2 regions of the Exiguobacterium sp. s78 genome follow, and region 1 is predicted to be linked to the other one. Evidence: riboswitches for the same ligand, from Rfam matches in the RefSeq annotation. Region 1 holds a riboswitch; the other holds the start of a gene.

Region 1 (8,031 bases):
CGGATACCATCGTCATCGTCTGTAAAAATGCTGTCCAGATATCACTGTAGTTAACTAGCATGGGCAAGTACCTCCTCGACCGTCACCTGTGCCTGATCGATGTAGTGTAACGCTCGTTTTACTTCAGCCGGCTCACCGATCAGTTCAACGAGCAGAGTGCCAAACGGTGTCTCCTGCAACTCCGTGATGCTACCGTGCAAGATGTTGACATCGACGTCAAAGCGTTTCGCGACTTGTGACAAGAGCGGCTGCCCGGTGTGATGTCCGAGGAAATGAATCTTATAGATCGGATTCGCATTCCGGGACTCGATCAACTGGCGAATCGATGCTGGAATCTCGTCGTGCATGACGGAGCGAACGAAGTTTTTCGCTGTCTCGGTCTTTGGATTCGAAAAGACGTCGAAGACCGTTCCTGACTCGATCAACTTTCCAGCTTCGATGACGGCGACCCGGTCACAAATTTCACGAATGACGCCCATCTCGTGGGTGATCAAGAGAATCGTGATCCCGTACTCCGCATTGATACGTTTTAATAACTGGAGAATATGATGGGTCGTTTGGGGATCGAGTGCTGACGTCGCTTCGTCACATAAGAGGACGGAAGGTTGCGTCGCGAGTGCCCGGGCGATACCAACGCGCTGTTTCTGCCCACCCGACAATTGATCCGGATAATGATCCGCCTTGTCAGCGAGATCGACGAATTCGAGTAACTCCGTCACCCGGCGGCGAATTTCGTCTTTCTTGACGCCTGCGAGAACGAGTGGTTTCGCGACATTCGTAAAGACCGTGTTCGCATTCAATAGATTGAAGTGCTGAAAAATCATCCCGATCCGTTGTTTTGCATGGCGCAATTTTTTTGGAGACAGTTGCGTTAAATCTTCTCCATCGACCGTCACCGTTCCTGACGTCGGTCGTTCTAATAGATTGACACAGCGGAGCAGTGAACTTTTTCCGGCACCGCTAAAGCCGATGACACCAAAGATTTCGCCTTTTTCGATCGTCAGGTCGACACCGTCGAGCGCTGCGATCGTCTGATCTTTCGTGACGTACGTTTTTTTGACTTGATGAAATGCGATCATTCCGTTTTCCCCCTTCATTCAACAAAAAAGGTCCCTTCTTGAGAAACAAGAAGAGACCTGGATCCGCACAGTGGCAGAATCCACTCCACTCATCTCTCAGACATCTGTCTGATGGAATTGGCACAGTGCTCATAATGAGTCTGTTGCCGAGGTTTCGTAGGGCCAGTCCCTCCACCTCTCTGGATAAGTATTGCGGTATGAAATTCGTATGTGTGTTGTTGCGTTGTTGCTTATGTCGTAAAACTAATTTTTACATTACGGGTCGAAACTTTAAAAGTCAACCAACTTTGCAAAAATAATCCATTTGTCGCATATCGATGGATGAACAAGTTATGAGTTAGCTTACTCAACGGATCATGATTCGTCAAGAAAGATTTGACAAGTCATTTTTGGTCGTGCTACCATCGTTTCAATGATTATTCCGACAATTCCAATATGATATTTATCAAGAGTGAACGAGAGACCTGGCTCTATGACTTCACGGCAACCTGCAATCTGTAAGGTGCTCCGACCAGCAAAGCGCGGCTTTGGATGATACGGTGAAAAACTCGTGGGCGTCCAAGCAGTGACGTCGACGAGTTTTTTTCATGAATGGAGGAAAAATAGTAATGATGAACTATCCTGTATTGACTGGTGCTGAAGCGTTTTATTTTCAAGGGGGATCGATCGGCATTCTAATCTGTCATGGTTTTAATGCCACTCCGCAAAGTGTCCGCGACGTCGGTGAAGCATTCGCTGCTGAAGGTTTTACCGTCTATGCCCCGCGCTTACGTGGACATGGAACGAACGTCCGCGAGTTTGAACAATCGACTGCTCGATGTTGGAAGCAAAGCCTGAAAGACGGCTATGAACGTTTACAAGAAACATGCGATCAAGTCTTCGTCATCGGTCAATCGATGGGTGCGACGCTTGCACTGTCACTCGCCGCTGACGGCATTCCGTTCGCCGGCATCATTACGATCAATGCCGCACTCTCCGTTCCATCCTATGAAGCACTTTCGTTCGAGGACGGTCCAGAGTATTTACCAGAAGGCGCACCGGACATCAAACGGTCTGCTTTCGAAATCATCTATGACCTCGTTCCAAGTCGTTGTGCGTTCGAACTCGTCCGTCTGATGGATGAGACGAAAGGACGCCTCGGATCGATCCTTCTGCCGACATTAATTCTCTACTCGGCGACCGATCACGTCGTTCCGCCGTCGAGCTCGGATTATCTGCATCAGCACATCGGAACGAATGATAAACGAAGCTACTGTTTACTGAACTCGTACCACGTCGCGACCCTCGATCATGATCAGGATTTGATCGTTCGTGAGACGATCCGTTTTATCGAACGCTCAAGCCGGTTCTCACAGGAAACGGGATAATAAAAAAACAGCTATTCACTTAGAAGCGAATAGCTGTTACATCAAAGGACGACCGCGACCGGTTCGTCTTTTTTAATTTTCTTGGTGCTGCACCGATTGGAGCGGCTTCGGTTTTCCAGGCACCTCATGGCAATGGCGGCACCGTGGCTCATACGATTCTGAAGCGCCGACTAGAATGATCGGATCATCGTAGTTCGCTGGTTTTCCATCAATCAACCGTTGTGTTCGGGAAGCCGGATCACCACATGAAAGACAGATGGCTTGCAGCTTCGTCACGAATTCTGCGCGCGCCAGTAATTCCGGCATCTTGCCGAATGGCTCTGCCCGGAAATCTTGATCAAGACCCGCACAAATGACACGTTTTCCGTCTTGTGCGAGTGCTTCGATGACTTGTACGATCTCATCATCAAAGAATTGAACTTCATCGATTCCAACGATTTGTGTTTCCTCCGCTACTGCTGCGTAGAGATCACGACTCGTCGCCATCGGAATCGCCACGACGGAGTTGCCGATATGAGAGACGACATGCTCTTCATGGTACCGGTCGTCGATTGCCGGCTTGAATACTTGAACGGGCAGTTTGCCGTACTGCGCCCGTCTGACACGACGAATCAACTCTTCCGATTTCCCGGAAAACATACTGCCACAAATTACTTCGATCCAGCCGTACTGATTTATTACATGCATCATCGTCCGACACCGTCCTCTAAAAATAGTCACTTTAACGAGTATAGCCCGAAACGGTATCGAGAAAAAGGGTTGACTTCCGGAAATCAAAATTCATTTTTTCTTTACCTAGAATTTTTGTCCTTTCATTCCAACCGTCCCCTATTTCCTGTACACTGAAGAAGAAGACTCTCACGAAAGAAGGTGTCCCCGATTCATCATCTCTTACATGACATCCTGCACCAATATGGTGCCCTTGGTCTCTCCGTCCTTCTCGCAGGTGGTATCGTGGGATTGCCGGTTCCTGATGAGACCCTGCTCGTCCTGTCCGGTTTTTGGATGCATCAAGGCAATCTACCACTCGTCGGTACGATTCTCGCCGCTTACGCCGGCAGTTGTATCGGGATGACGATCAGCTATTTACTCGGATTAAAACTCGGTATGCCACTATTACACCGCGTCGGACCGAAAATGCGTATCTCAGAAAAACATATTCTTTCCGCTGAAGCCGGATTTCGTCGTTACGGGAAATCGGTCTTGATCATCGGTTACTACATACCTGGTCTCCGCCAACTCTCCGCCTTTTTTGCAGGTGTCTCGAAAATGCCGTTTCGCGTGTTTGCGAGTTATGCGTATACAGGTGCGTTGATTTGGATCAGCGTGTTCTTAGGCGCCGGCTACTTCGTCGGTCGTCATCTCTCGTTCCACAAAGTCATGGACTATATCTTGGCACATCCGGAAGTCATGCCGTATTTAATCGGGATTGCCGGTGGAATCGCCTTCTCCTTCGTCTTGAAGACGTATCTCGCGTATCGTTCACAATTCAGTCTATACAAAAACAGCCTGCTTCCATAATGGAGGCAGGCTGTTTTTTTAAGAACCAACAAGTGATTACTTGCGGCCGTATTTTTTGTTGAAGCGATCGACACGACCATCTGCCGCATTGAACTTTTGACGACCTGTGTAGAATGGGTGCGAGTCTGAAGACACATCCACACGGATGAGTGGGTACTCGTTACCATCTTCCCAAGTGATCGTTTCGTTCGAAGAACGAGTAGAACCGCTTAAGAATTTGTACTCAGTCGTTGAATCCATAAATACTACTTTGTTGTAGTTAGGGTGAATTCCTTGTTTCATGGTTGATTTCTCTCCTTCCGCCCTGGTTCATTTGCTGAGCCAGAGTAAGTTACCTTCCTATACTAAACGATTTTTTTACGCGTCGCAATAGTTATTTTTCCGTCGTCGTTTCCTTCTTGACGGTACGCGGTTTAGCCGGTGCGCGTCGGACCGTCTTCTTCTTTTCTTTCTCGAGTTCAACGAAAAATTCTTCATTATTTTTCGTATCGCGAATCTTACGCAGGAACGTATCGACGAACTCGTTCGACTCATTCATCGTCCGGCGAATCGTCCAAAGCGCATCGAGTTGCTCTTTCGGAAGCAACAGTTCTTCCTTCCGTGTACCGGACTTCCGAATGTCGATCGCTGGGAAGATCCGACGCTCTGACAGCTTACGATCAAGATGCAACTCCATGTTGCCCGTCCCTTTGAATTCCTCATAGATGACGTCATCCATGCGCGATCCTGTCTCAACGAGAGCTGTCGCAAGAATCGTCAAACTACCACCGTGTTCGATGTTTCGCGCTGCCCCAAAGAATCGTTTTGGCTTATGGAACGCAGCCGGGTCGATCCCCCCTGAGAGCGTCCGACCGCTTTGCGGTACCGTTAAGTTATAGGCCCGTGTTAGACGTGTGATCGAATCCATCAAGATGACGACATCCTTCTTGTGTTCGACGAGTCGCATCGCCCGCTCGAGGACAAGCTCAGAAATCCGGACGTGGTTGTCTGGTGTTTCGTCAAACGTCGAGCTGACAACGTCTGCTCCCGGAACCGAGCGCTCAATATCTGTTACTTCCTCAGGTCGCTCATCAATCAAGAGAATGATCAGTTCGACATCCGGATGATTCTCCTGAATCGAATTTGCGATTTCTTTGAGGAGTGATGTCTTCCCTGCTTTTGGTGGTGCGACGATCAAACCACGTTGACCAAACCCAACCGGTGCGATCATATCCATGACACGAACGGATAGATGGCGTGGTTCTGTCTCAAGTCGCATTAGACGATCCGGATAGATCGGTGTCAGTGCCGGGAAGAATAGACGGTTACGGGCTGTATCCGGTGCTTCACCGTTGACGGCTTCCACGCTAAGTAATCCTTGGAACCGTTCGTTTTCCTTCGGCGGACGGACTTTACCTGTGACGACATCACCATTACGTAGATTAAAGCGTCGGATTTGAGATGCTGCGATATAAATATCTTCAGAGGATTGGGAATAATTGATAGGACGAAGGAAGCCAAAGCCACCATCGTTTTGCATTTGTGGATTGCCAGGGATGACTTCGAGTACCCCTTCGAGGAAATAAAGACCAGTCGATTCAGCCTGTGCTTTTAAAATCTTGAACATCAACTCGCGTTTACGGGCTTCCCGGTATTGTGGGACATTCTTCGTCTTTGCGATTTCATAGAGTTCTTTTAATGTCAGTTGGCTCAATTGAGCCAGTGTATAGGAGCGTTCTGGTTTATCTTTTTTATCAGTTGTTGGCATGTTCTTCACCTATTCTTTATAAATTCAACTGCATTCAGCATACTTCCATACATACATCAGGAGGTATGTAATTTTATTCGTGAACTAAAGGTATCATATTTTTTTTAATTCGTCGTCAACAATCCTCTGCGTTTCTTACTTTGTAATATTCAAGGATATTATTTCAGTTATGTTACAAAAGCATCTGTTTTGTCTTCTAACTGAAAAAACGTTTTCAAGTGTGCTCGTGCTAAGATATTCCTGCAGACAAAATTCTTACACAGTTGTAAGGTAGACTGCTTAATCACACACTTAATGATTTCATCATATAACTTACGGACGCAACACACTACATTTAAACGGAGGAATTCTTAACATGAAACGTTTTCTAGCATCGATCGCGACGGCAGCCTTAGTGGTTTCAGGTTTTACATCAGTGGGTACAGGTAAAGTTGAAGCAGCGACAGTCACGAAAGTCAAGATCACGGACAACGGTCTTCGTGTTCGGACAGCACCTTCTACGAAAGCAAGCATCGTCGGGAAAGTCAACGCTGGTCAAGTCTTTACATACAAAGGCAAATCAGGCAGCTGGACAAAAATCTCATACGGCGGTAAAACACGCTATGTCTACTCACAGTACACAAAGACATACAAATCATCTTCTAGCGCTAAAAAATCAACGAGCTCTTCTTCTAAACGGACGAAAATCCTGAGCGAAGCAGCAAAACATAAAGGTACACCTTATGTATGGGGCGGAACGACGACTCGTGGATTCGACTGCTCTGGTTTCACAAGCTACGTGTACAAGAAAGCGGCTGGTAAAACATTGCCACGTACGTCTTCTTCACAATATTCTTCTTCTAAGAAAGTCAGTGTTTCAAAAGTACAACCAGGAGATCTTGTCTTCTTCTCACACGGTAGCGGCATTCAGCACGTTGGGATCGCAACAAGCAAGTCAAGCATGGTCAACTCAGAAACAGGTGGCGTTAAATACTCAAGCTTCAAATCAGGGTACTGGGGTTCACGCCTTGTCGGCGCAGGATCTTACCTATAATTCATCATCTCAAAGCGGTTGAGCATTGGCTCGATCGCTTTTTTTCATCTCATTCATAAGGAGGAAATAGGATGCATGTCTTAATCACAGGTGCTTCAAGAGGTCTTGGTCGTGAATTCGCTTATCTGCATGCACGACAAGGGGATCACGTCCTGCTCGTCGGACGCGATGCGACAGCACTCTTCGAAACGAAGTTCCATGTCGAGCGACTCGGGGGAACGGCAACCGTCTTTCCGTATGACTTAACGAAGCGGACGCATCGTCTGGCACTGTTTCGGGCAACGGAACACATTCCGGTCGACTGCGTCATCAACAATGCTGGAATCGGCGTTTTCGGTTCCTTCCTTGAGACCTCGTTTGAAGACGAGTCTCGAATGATTGCTTTAAACATCGAGGCATTGACGCATGTGACGAAGGTCTATGCCTCACGTATGAAGGCACGCGGAATCAAAGGACGTATCGTCCATCTCGCGTCAACGGCTGCATTTGAAGGCGGACCATGGCTGAGTGTCTATTACGCGACGAAAGCCTATGTCCTTCATTTCTCGGAAGGCTTGACAGAAGAGCTCGCAGAAGACGGGATTCAAGTCAGCGTTGTCTGCCCAGGTGCGACACATACCGGTTTCGAATCGGCAGCAAATCTTGAACAGTCACGCTTGTTCTTGCGACCTGGTGTCATGGATGCTCCGACGGTTGCGCGCATCGCCTACCGCGGCTATATGAAGGGGAAAACGTTCATCGTTCCTGGCTTCGGGAATGCCTGGTATATCTTTTCGACGCGTTTTCTACCGCGTCGGTACGTCACCCGACAAGCAGGAGAAGTCCAGCGTCCGCGGTAATCGTCAAATAACGATTCATTTATCACTCAACGTTCATATCCTCACTTTCCTCAGGCGGGAGGTAAGCCGCGACATCTCGCAGCTTATGCGAAATGCCGGGTCTTCCCTTACCCTGACGGAAACGTTAGCACGTTTCCTTTTCCTGTAGGAGTTGAGGACGAACGTCTTGATTCCTAGAAACACATCAAAAAAGAGTTGGCATTCCGGAGATCATCCGCAACGCCAACTCTTTTTGTGTGGATTCAGACGTCCTGTTTGAGGAGTCGTCCTGTTTTACTTAATGACAAGCTTCGGTTTCTTCTTGAACGAGTGAATCCCCTCGACAAAACGAACCGTTCCTGATTTCGCACGCATGACGACAGAGTGTGTCTGACCGCCTTGCGCCGTGAACTGGACACCTTTCATCAATTCGCTGTCCGTGACGCCTGTCGCAGCAAAGATACAG
Region 2 (8,031 bases), 200 kb from region 1:
ACGTCAGCCTTATCATATAGTATACGCAAGCTGACACCAAATCGTTTTCTATTTTATTCATTTTCTAAGTAAAAATCTTCACCACATCCATATTCCCTAATTCTAATAAAAGTATAGCTTAAAATTCTGCTGAATTGACAGTTATACCGTAATGGGCATAGCATAAAGATACTACATGACGTCAGGTCAACGGGAATCGGAGGAATAAAAATGGATTATGATCGGAAAATGAAGAACCGTGTTAGTCGGATTGAGGGACAGCTACGGGGGATTTTACGGATGATGGAAGAAGGGCAAGATTGCCGCGATGTCATCACCCAGCTCTCCGCTGCCCGTTCTGCGATTGACCGGACGATCGGCGTCGTCGTCAGTTCGAATCTAATTGAGTGCGTCAAGGACGCAGAACAAAACGGCGACGGACAAACTGAAGAACTCGTCAAGGAAGCGGTCAACTTGCTCGTTAAGAGCCGCTGATATAACGCTCGTACGGATAGTCTGCTTTGATAGCAGGCTATTTTTTAGACGTTTATTTAGTATACCAGCCGTTTGATCCAGGTTTGATTGCGCGCCAAAACAGGTATACTAAATTGTTATTATCTGGACTGCTCGTAAAAGGTGTCCACTTAGGAGGAAGAGTACTTATGACCGTTTCCCTATTCATTGATGTCGCATGTAAGACAGGCGAATCTCCTGTTTACGACGCAAAAACAAAGCGCTTTTATTTCGTTGATATTCCGAATCAACTTCTCTTTTCATATGACCTCGTCACAGAAGCACTTAAACCGTACACGTTACCAAGCGCCATCACATCGATTGCCTTGACCGATGCACCGGATTTATTACGTGTCACGGCTGAACACGGATTCGGGACGTTTGATCTCAAAGAAGGACACCTGTCTCTTGAGCATCAACTGTCGCTACCCGATTCCGACCGAATGAATGACGGAAAGCTTGATCCAACCGGTCAATATGTCGCCGGTAGCATTAATGAAGAAGACGGTAAGACCGCTGGATTGTTCCGTCTGCGTCACGATGGCTCCATTGATGTCTTACATGAAGACTTGACGAACTCCAATGGACTCGTCTGGTCAGAAGATGGCAAGACGCTTTATCACATCGATACACCGACGAAAAAAGTCTATGCCTTTGACTACGCTTCGGACGCACCACTTTCGAATAAGCGTGTCGCCGTTGATCTCGAAGAAGAAGAAGGGTTCCCGGATGGTATGACGAAGGACGCGGAAGGTCACGCTTGGATCGCGCATTATGCTGGATCATGCATCACCCGTTGGAATCTTACGACTGGTGAAAAACTCGCTCATGTCGACTTCCCGGTCGCAAATCCGACGTGCCCGATTTTCTACGAAGATCGATTGCTCGTCACGACGGCTGCAAACGGAGATGATGCGCCACACGCCGGTGCCGTCTTCGCTGTAACATTTGAATGATTCGTAGAGGAGGGATCATCTTTTTAGAGGTGATGCCTCTTTTTCCACACAATTCGTCTAGACGCCTATTCAAAAACAGACGATACTAAAGAAGAAGACTATTCATTTTTTGAAGGAGTGAAGCCGATGCGTGTCACGACAATCGAACGTTTACACCAATTGCAGACGACCCCATCCTTTTTCCCGGTCAACTGCTACCTGTTTGAAGAAGCAGACAGTTTAACATTGATTGATGCTGGACTCGGAATCAACGCAAAGGCGCTCTATCACTATATTCGAAAGCAAGAGAAACCACTCGGTGCGATCATTCTGACTCATGCGCACGCCGATCATGTCGGCTCACTGGACTTCCTTGCGAACGCCTTCCCTCTCGCTCAAGTCTGTATCAGTTACCGAGATGCTGCATTGCTCAGCGGGGATGAGACGCTACGAGAAGGCGAAACGACACCCTTAAAAGGGGGTATTCCGAAAAACATCAAAACACGACCAGATCGATTGCTCGAGAGTGGTCAACAAGTCGGAAGTCTCAGTGTCATCGCCTCACCCGGTCATACACCTGGTTCGATCTCGCTTTGGCATGAAGGAAGCCGGACGTTGATCGCCGGGGATGCTTTTCAGACACAAGGGGGACTTGCCGTCTCCGGTGATGTCCGTTGGCAATTCCCGTTCCCCGCACTCGCAACATGGGATCCGGACGTCGCCCTTCGTTCGGCTGATCAACTGACGGAACTATCTCCAGATATTCTTGCCGTCGGACACGGTCCCCTCATTCTCGGACCGAGTTACGAGATGCGCCAAGCTGTCGATCGATTCTCTCAGGTCTTACAGACGAAAAAATCATCTCCATTCAAATCACACACTTAAAATGGGACTGTATCATAAGTCAGTCTTTCCAAAGATAAGGGTGGCAGATTTTCATTCTGCCACCCTTATCTCATAACAAAAAGAATGACGCGTCGCACGCCATTCCTACAGGAATAAGCGCATTTATGCGCTTCAGAGACAAACAAGCTCCGTTTTCCTGCTTGAATGAAGCAGGAAAACGGGGCTTGTGTCTCGCCTGAGGAAAGGGCGTGAAAAGACGCGTCATTCTTTTTTTGAGTTAACCCCATTTTTTCGTCCAGTGGTTCAATTCTGTTCTGCAACAGAATAACGATAGACGCGTGTTTCGTAGGGACGCAAGATATCCGGGCTATCCGGATAGTTTGATACGAACAATTTTTCATGCGGTAAAATGAGGGCGGTCTGCATCGGTTCATCATGTACGTTGAGGACGATCCGCCAGACCTCTCCCTCTAGTTCCCGTTCATAAATATAGAGATACGGATCATGGAGTGCCAAGTCTCGGTACGTGCCGTAAACCATGATCGGATGTTGCTTTCGCATCTGAATCAGCGACTTGTAAAAAGCAAGCACGGACGATGGATCGGCTTCTGCCTGCGCGACATTGATGTCCGTATAATTCGGGTTGACGGCTAACCATGGTTTCCCACTCGTAAAGCCAGCTGCATGTGTACCGTCCCACTGCATCGGTGTGCGGGAGTTATCACGGGCAAGTAACTGCATCGACGAGAGTACGACCTCTGGATCCTCTCCACCAGCGACGCGCTCCGCGTATCGATTTCGAAAGGCGACGTCTTGATAGAGCGACGGATCCGAGAAGCGAATCCCCGTCATCCCGATCTCTTCTCCTTGATACACGTATGGAATGCCCGGTAACGTATGCAACATCAAACCGAGTAGTTTCGCGCTCTCGACGCGGTACCGTTCACTGCCGAAGCGGGTCACTTGTCGTGTGTGATCATGATTGTTCAAGAACTGTGAATTGACGCCTAGTGGGTATAAGACATCGTACCAGCGTTTCTGAATTTCCTTGAACCGTAAAAGATCCATCGCCTCCATGTCGTCCGCGATCTCGAAGTGAAACAGCGTCCGGAGTTCTTCTCGGTCTTCACTGACATATAACAGCCCGTCTTCTGGACCGACGAACGGAATCTCACCGACTGTAAACAAGTCTTTACCAGCAAGAACATTCGCATGCATCTCCTGCAAAAAGTCATGCACGCCGGGCTGATTTCCAAGGTACGAGAGATCAAACGGATTGGCGACATCTTCAAACGACCGTTTTTTGATCAAGTTGATGACATCCATCCGGAAGCCGTCGATCCCTTGAGCGATCCACCAGTTCATCATATCGTAGATCGCTTGCCTCACAGCTGGGTGCTCCCAGTTTAAGTCGGGCTGTTCTTTGGCGAAGGAATGAAAATAATACTGCCCGCGTTCTTCACTCCACGTCCACGGGCTTGGCGCAAAGTACGAGCGCCAGTTGTTCGGAGGCGTCTCTTTCGTACCATCCTGCCAGATGTACCAGTCATCCTTATCGTTAATCCGCTCTCGCGACTGACGGAACCAGTCATGCTGGTCACTCGTATGGTTCACAACTAAATCGAGAATGACCTTTAATCCTCGGGCATGAGCGGCCGTGATCAACTCCTGGAGATCTCCCATCGTTCCCGCTTTTTCCATGATCTCGTAATAATCGGCAATATCATAGCCGTTATCGACGTCCGGGGAACGATAACACGGATTCAACCACACGACATCGACACCCAGTGAAGCGATGTAATCAAGCTTATCGATGACACCTCGCAAATCACCGATCCCATCCCCGTTCGAATCTTTAAAGCTACGCCAGTAGACTTGATAGACGACTGCCTCTTTCCAGTTAGCTCGCTTCATCTTCCCACTCCTCTCCCTACTCTTTATTCCCGCTCCACTTATCTGTACCTGTTTATCCGACAATTTTTTTGAATTTCGAAAAAGTTCTTTTCTTTTGACTGAATATTCGTTATCCTTGACGACAATACCACGAAGGAGGCATTCATCCATGAAACATTTCGCTCCATCCATCGCCATTGATCGGCTTCCTGCTCCTGTCTTCGCTGAACTCGCGAACCGAATCGGTGCTGTGAAAGCTGCCGGACACGATGTCATCACACTTGGTCAAGGAACACCCGACCAGACGACGCCTGTACATATTCTCGATGCCTTAAAACAAGCCATCGACGAGCCAACGAACCTTCAATATCCACCGTTTCGTGGACATGATTTTCTAAAGCAAGCCGTCGCGCGCTTTTATGCGACTGAATTCGGTGTCACAATCGATCCGGCAACGGAAGTCGCAATTCTCCTCGGCAGTAAAGCCGGCATCGTCGCCTTACCGCAGACGATCGTCAACCCTGGAGAAGGTGTCATCGTTCCGGATCCAGGATACCCGGATTACCTGTCTGGCGCAGCACTTGCTGGCGCATTCCCGATCACGCTTCCGTTACTTGAGAAAAATAACTTCTTACCGGATTACGACTTACTTGATACGACGGACGTCGAGCGTGCCCGGATGTTGTTCCTCAACTACCCGAGTAATCCGACGGGTGCGACCGCGACGGCAGAAGCCTTCGAACAGACAGTCGCTTTCGCCGATGCCCATGATATCTGTGTCGTCCATGACTTAGCATACGGCGGCATCAGTTTCGATGGTCCGACGCGAAGCTTCCTGCAGACGGAAGGGGCAAAAGACGTCGGGATCGAGCTATTCTCACTCTCAAAACGCTTCAACATGTCCGGCTTCCGGATTGCCTTCGCGATCGGAAATCCGTCCGTCATCTCAAGCATCGAAACATACCAAGAACATCTCTACGTCAGTGCCTTCACACCGATTCAGCATGCGGCGACCGTTGCCCTCACGAGTGACCAAACGTGCGTCCGTGAGTTAAGTAGCTTGTATGAAACACGACGCGATGCGTTGTTCGCAAAACTCGATGCGATTGGTTGGAGTGGTCCACGCCCAGGCGGTTCCTTCTTCGTCTGGCTTCCTGTTCCAGAAGGTTACACGTCCCAAAGCTTCACCGATCATCTACTTGACGAAGCACACGTCGCCGTGACCCCGGGATCATTTTTCGGCGAATACGGTGAAGGCTACGTCCGGATTAGCTTGATTGCTGACGTCGAACGTCTAGAAGAAGCCGTCGATCGAATCGGAACGCTCAACCTGTTCCGGACACCTGTTGCGGAATAATTCTGAAAAAACATTTGACAGATGGGAATCATTTCCGTTAAAGTAAATCCCAACAGCATAACTACTTATCGAGAGCGACCGAGGGATTAGGCCCAACGACGTCCGGCAACCACCTGTAAGGAACGGTGCCACATCCTACAGAATGATTTTCATTCTGAGAGATAAGTTACGAAATCTTACACTTTCGTCGCTTTTTTCTGGTTGCTCTGCTACTAGGAAAAAGCGACTTTTTTTGTATGAGGAGATGAGCGGATGATTGAATTCAAACACATTACAAAACGGTTCGTTCGAGACCGGACCCCGATTTTTGCATTACGGGATGTCGATTTGACGATCCAAAAAGGAGAAATCTTCGGAATCATCGGTGAGTCTGGTGCCGGTAAAAGTACGTTGCTTCGCCTGATCAACGGGCTCGAGCATCCAACACAAGGAACCGTCAAGGTCGACGGTGTCTCGCTCGGCGGGATGTCAAAAGCAGATTTACGTCAACTTCGCTTGCGGACAGGAATGATCTTTCAGCATTTCCAATTGATCCAGTCACGCAACGTCGCGGATAACATCGCTTTTGCACTCAAGGCCGCTGGCGTCAAACGTGCAGATTTCCCGGAGCGAATTCGCGAACTCGTCTCGCTCGTCGGACTTGAAGGATTTGAGACGAACTTCCCGAGTCAATTAAGCGGTGGGCAGAAACAGCGCGTCGGGATTGCCCGGGCACTCGCAAACAATCCGACCGTCTTGTTATGTGATGAAGCGACATCCGCTCTTGATCCCGTTACGACACTACAGATTCTTGAACTGCTGAAGGATTTGAATGAACGACTCGGATTGACGATCGTCCTCATCACGCATGAGATTGATGTCGTCAAACAGATTTGCCATCGCGTCGCGGTCATGTCGCAAGGTGAAGTCGTCGAAGTCGCCTCAACCTATGACTTGTTCAGTCAAGCTAAGCATCCGGTGACGCAACATTATGTCGATACGGCATTACAAATCGAATTGCCGGAACGCATCTTACAGGCAACCCCAGGTAAGATCATCCGCTTGCAGTTCACAGGCGAGAAGACCGGTGAAAGTACGTTATCAGAAGCGATCCGCCGTTACGATATCTCAGTCAGCATCTTGCACGGCAAGGTCGACTACATTCAAGACGTCGCCTTCGGTGTCCTGATTGTCAGCTTGACGGGATCATCCGATCAAATCGCTCCTGCCCTTGACTGGCTCGCGACGGAACTTCACGCACTCGAGGTGATTCAGGATGTGGCTTGATCGTATTCAAACGATGTTACCGGAGCTCTTGAAGGCACTCGGCGAGACAGCATGGATGGTTGGTATTTCACTTGCTTTCGCATTGGTCGTCGGGATTCCGCTCGGAATTCTCTTGTTCGTCACCGACCGGGGATTATTTTTTCAAAACCTTGCCGTCCGCCGTGTTCTTGACTTCGTCGTCAACATCGTCCGGTCGCTACCGTTCATCATCTTGCTGGTTGCCCTCATTCCATTAACGAAGTTCTTACTCGACAATACGATCGGTCCGACGGCAGCGTCCGTCAGCCTTAGTGTCGCAGCGATTCCGTTTCTCGCGCGCCTTGTCGAAACATCACTCCGCGAGATTCCGCCTGGTTTGATTGAAGCAGCAGAAGCATGTGGGGCGAAACCCTTGCGGATCATCGTCAGTGTCCTCTTACCGGAAGCACTCCCTGGCATCATTCAGGGCATCACATTAACGACGATCAGCTTAATCGGCTTCTCAGCGATGGCTGGTATCGTCGGCGGCGGTGGTGTCGGTGACCTCGCGATCCGTTTCGGTTACTATCGCTACGATAATCTCATCATGATCGTGACGATCGTCGTGCTCATCGTCATCGTTCAAAGTATTCAAGCACTTGGCAATCAACTGGCGCGAAAAACAGATAAACGCTAATCATACATACAAAGGGAGAGTGGAATCATGAAAAAACGATATGCCTTTTTAGCAACAGCCTTACTTGGTGCAGGAGTCCTCGCGGGATGTGGAGACAGCAGTGCTGATGAAAAAGACAAGACGATCAAGATTGGTGCGACGAGTGGTCCGTATAGCGACATGGTCAAACAAGCGATCCAGCCACAACTCGAAAAGAAAGGCTATAAAGTCGAAATCGTCGAGTTCAGCGATTACATCCAACCGAATATCGTCCTCGGTAGCGGGAACATCGACGCCAACTTGTTCCAACACTCGATCTATCTCAAGACGTTTTCTAAAGAAAAGAACCTCGATTTAAAAGGACTCATCACGGTTCCAACAGCACCGATGGGACTATACAGCAAGACAGCGAAGACACTTGACGACGTCAAGACAGGTGCTGAAGTCGCGACGCCGAATGATCCGACGAACCAAGCACGAGCACTGAACTTACTTGCGGAACAAGGCTGGATTGAACTGAAGCCGGATGTCGATCCACTAACCGTTTCAGAGAAAGATATCGTCAAGAATCCGAAGAAACTCGTCATTAAACCACTCGAGGCGGCTCA

Evidence for each region. Region 1 has a riboswitch for S-adenosylmethionine ahead of KNQ18_RS00405 (alpha/beta hydrolase). Riboswitches for the same ligand answer to the same signal wherever they lie in the genome.
Region 2: it holds a riboswitch for S-adenosylmethionine, as region 1 does, so the genes downstream of both, KNQ18_RS01275 (methionine ABC transporter ATP-binding protein) here and KNQ18_RS00405 (alpha/beta hydrolase) in region 1, are expected to answer to the same signal.

What each region holds. Positions count from the first base shown of each region.
Region 1 is NZ_JACSNB010000001.1:64,282-72,312, reverse strand. It holds gene KNQ18_RS00415 (methionine ABC transporter permease) at 1-61, opposite strand, end outside; gene KNQ18_RS00410 (methionine ABC transporter ATP-binding protein) at 51-1,079, opposite strand; SAM riboswitch class I at 1,166-1,269, opposite strand; SAM riboswitch class I at 1,519-1,620, shown strand; gene KNQ18_RS00405 (alpha/beta hydrolase) at 1,688-2,446, shown strand; gene KNQ18_RS00400 (thymidine kinase) at 2,519-3,133, opposite strand; gene KNQ18_RS00395 (DedA family protein) at 3,317-3,967, shown strand; gene KNQ18_RS00390 (type B 50S ribosomal protein L31) at 4,004-4,249, opposite strand; gene rho (transcription termination factor Rho) at 4,341-5,714, opposite strand; gene KNQ18_RS00380 (C40 family peptidase) at 6,070-6,747, shown strand; gene KNQ18_RS00375 (SDR family NAD(P)-dependent oxidoreductase) at 6,819-7,586, shown strand; gene glpX (class II fructose-bisphosphatase) at 7,860-8,031, opposite strand, start outside.
Region 2 is NZ_JACSNB010000001.1:260,038-268,068, reverse strand. It holds gene KNQ18_RS01300 (metal-sensitive transcriptional regulator) at 211-474, shown strand; gene KNQ18_RS01295 (SMP-30/gluconolactonase/LRE family protein) at 642-1,448, shown strand; gene KNQ18_RS01290 (MBL fold metallo-hydrolase) at 1,575-2,312, shown strand; gene KNQ18_RS01285 (glycoside hydrolase family 13 protein) at 2,577-4,187, opposite strand; gene KNQ18_RS01280 (aminotransferase class I/II-fold pyridoxal phosphate-dependent enzyme) at 4,336-5,523, shown strand; SAM riboswitch class I at 5,586-5,691, shown strand; gene KNQ18_RS01275 (methionine ABC transporter ATP-binding protein) at 5,776-6,789, shown strand; gene KNQ18_RS01270 (methionine ABC transporter permease) at 6,779-7,444, shown strand; gene KNQ18_RS01265 (MetQ/NlpA family ABC transporter substrate-binding protein) at 7,472-8,031, shown strand, end outside.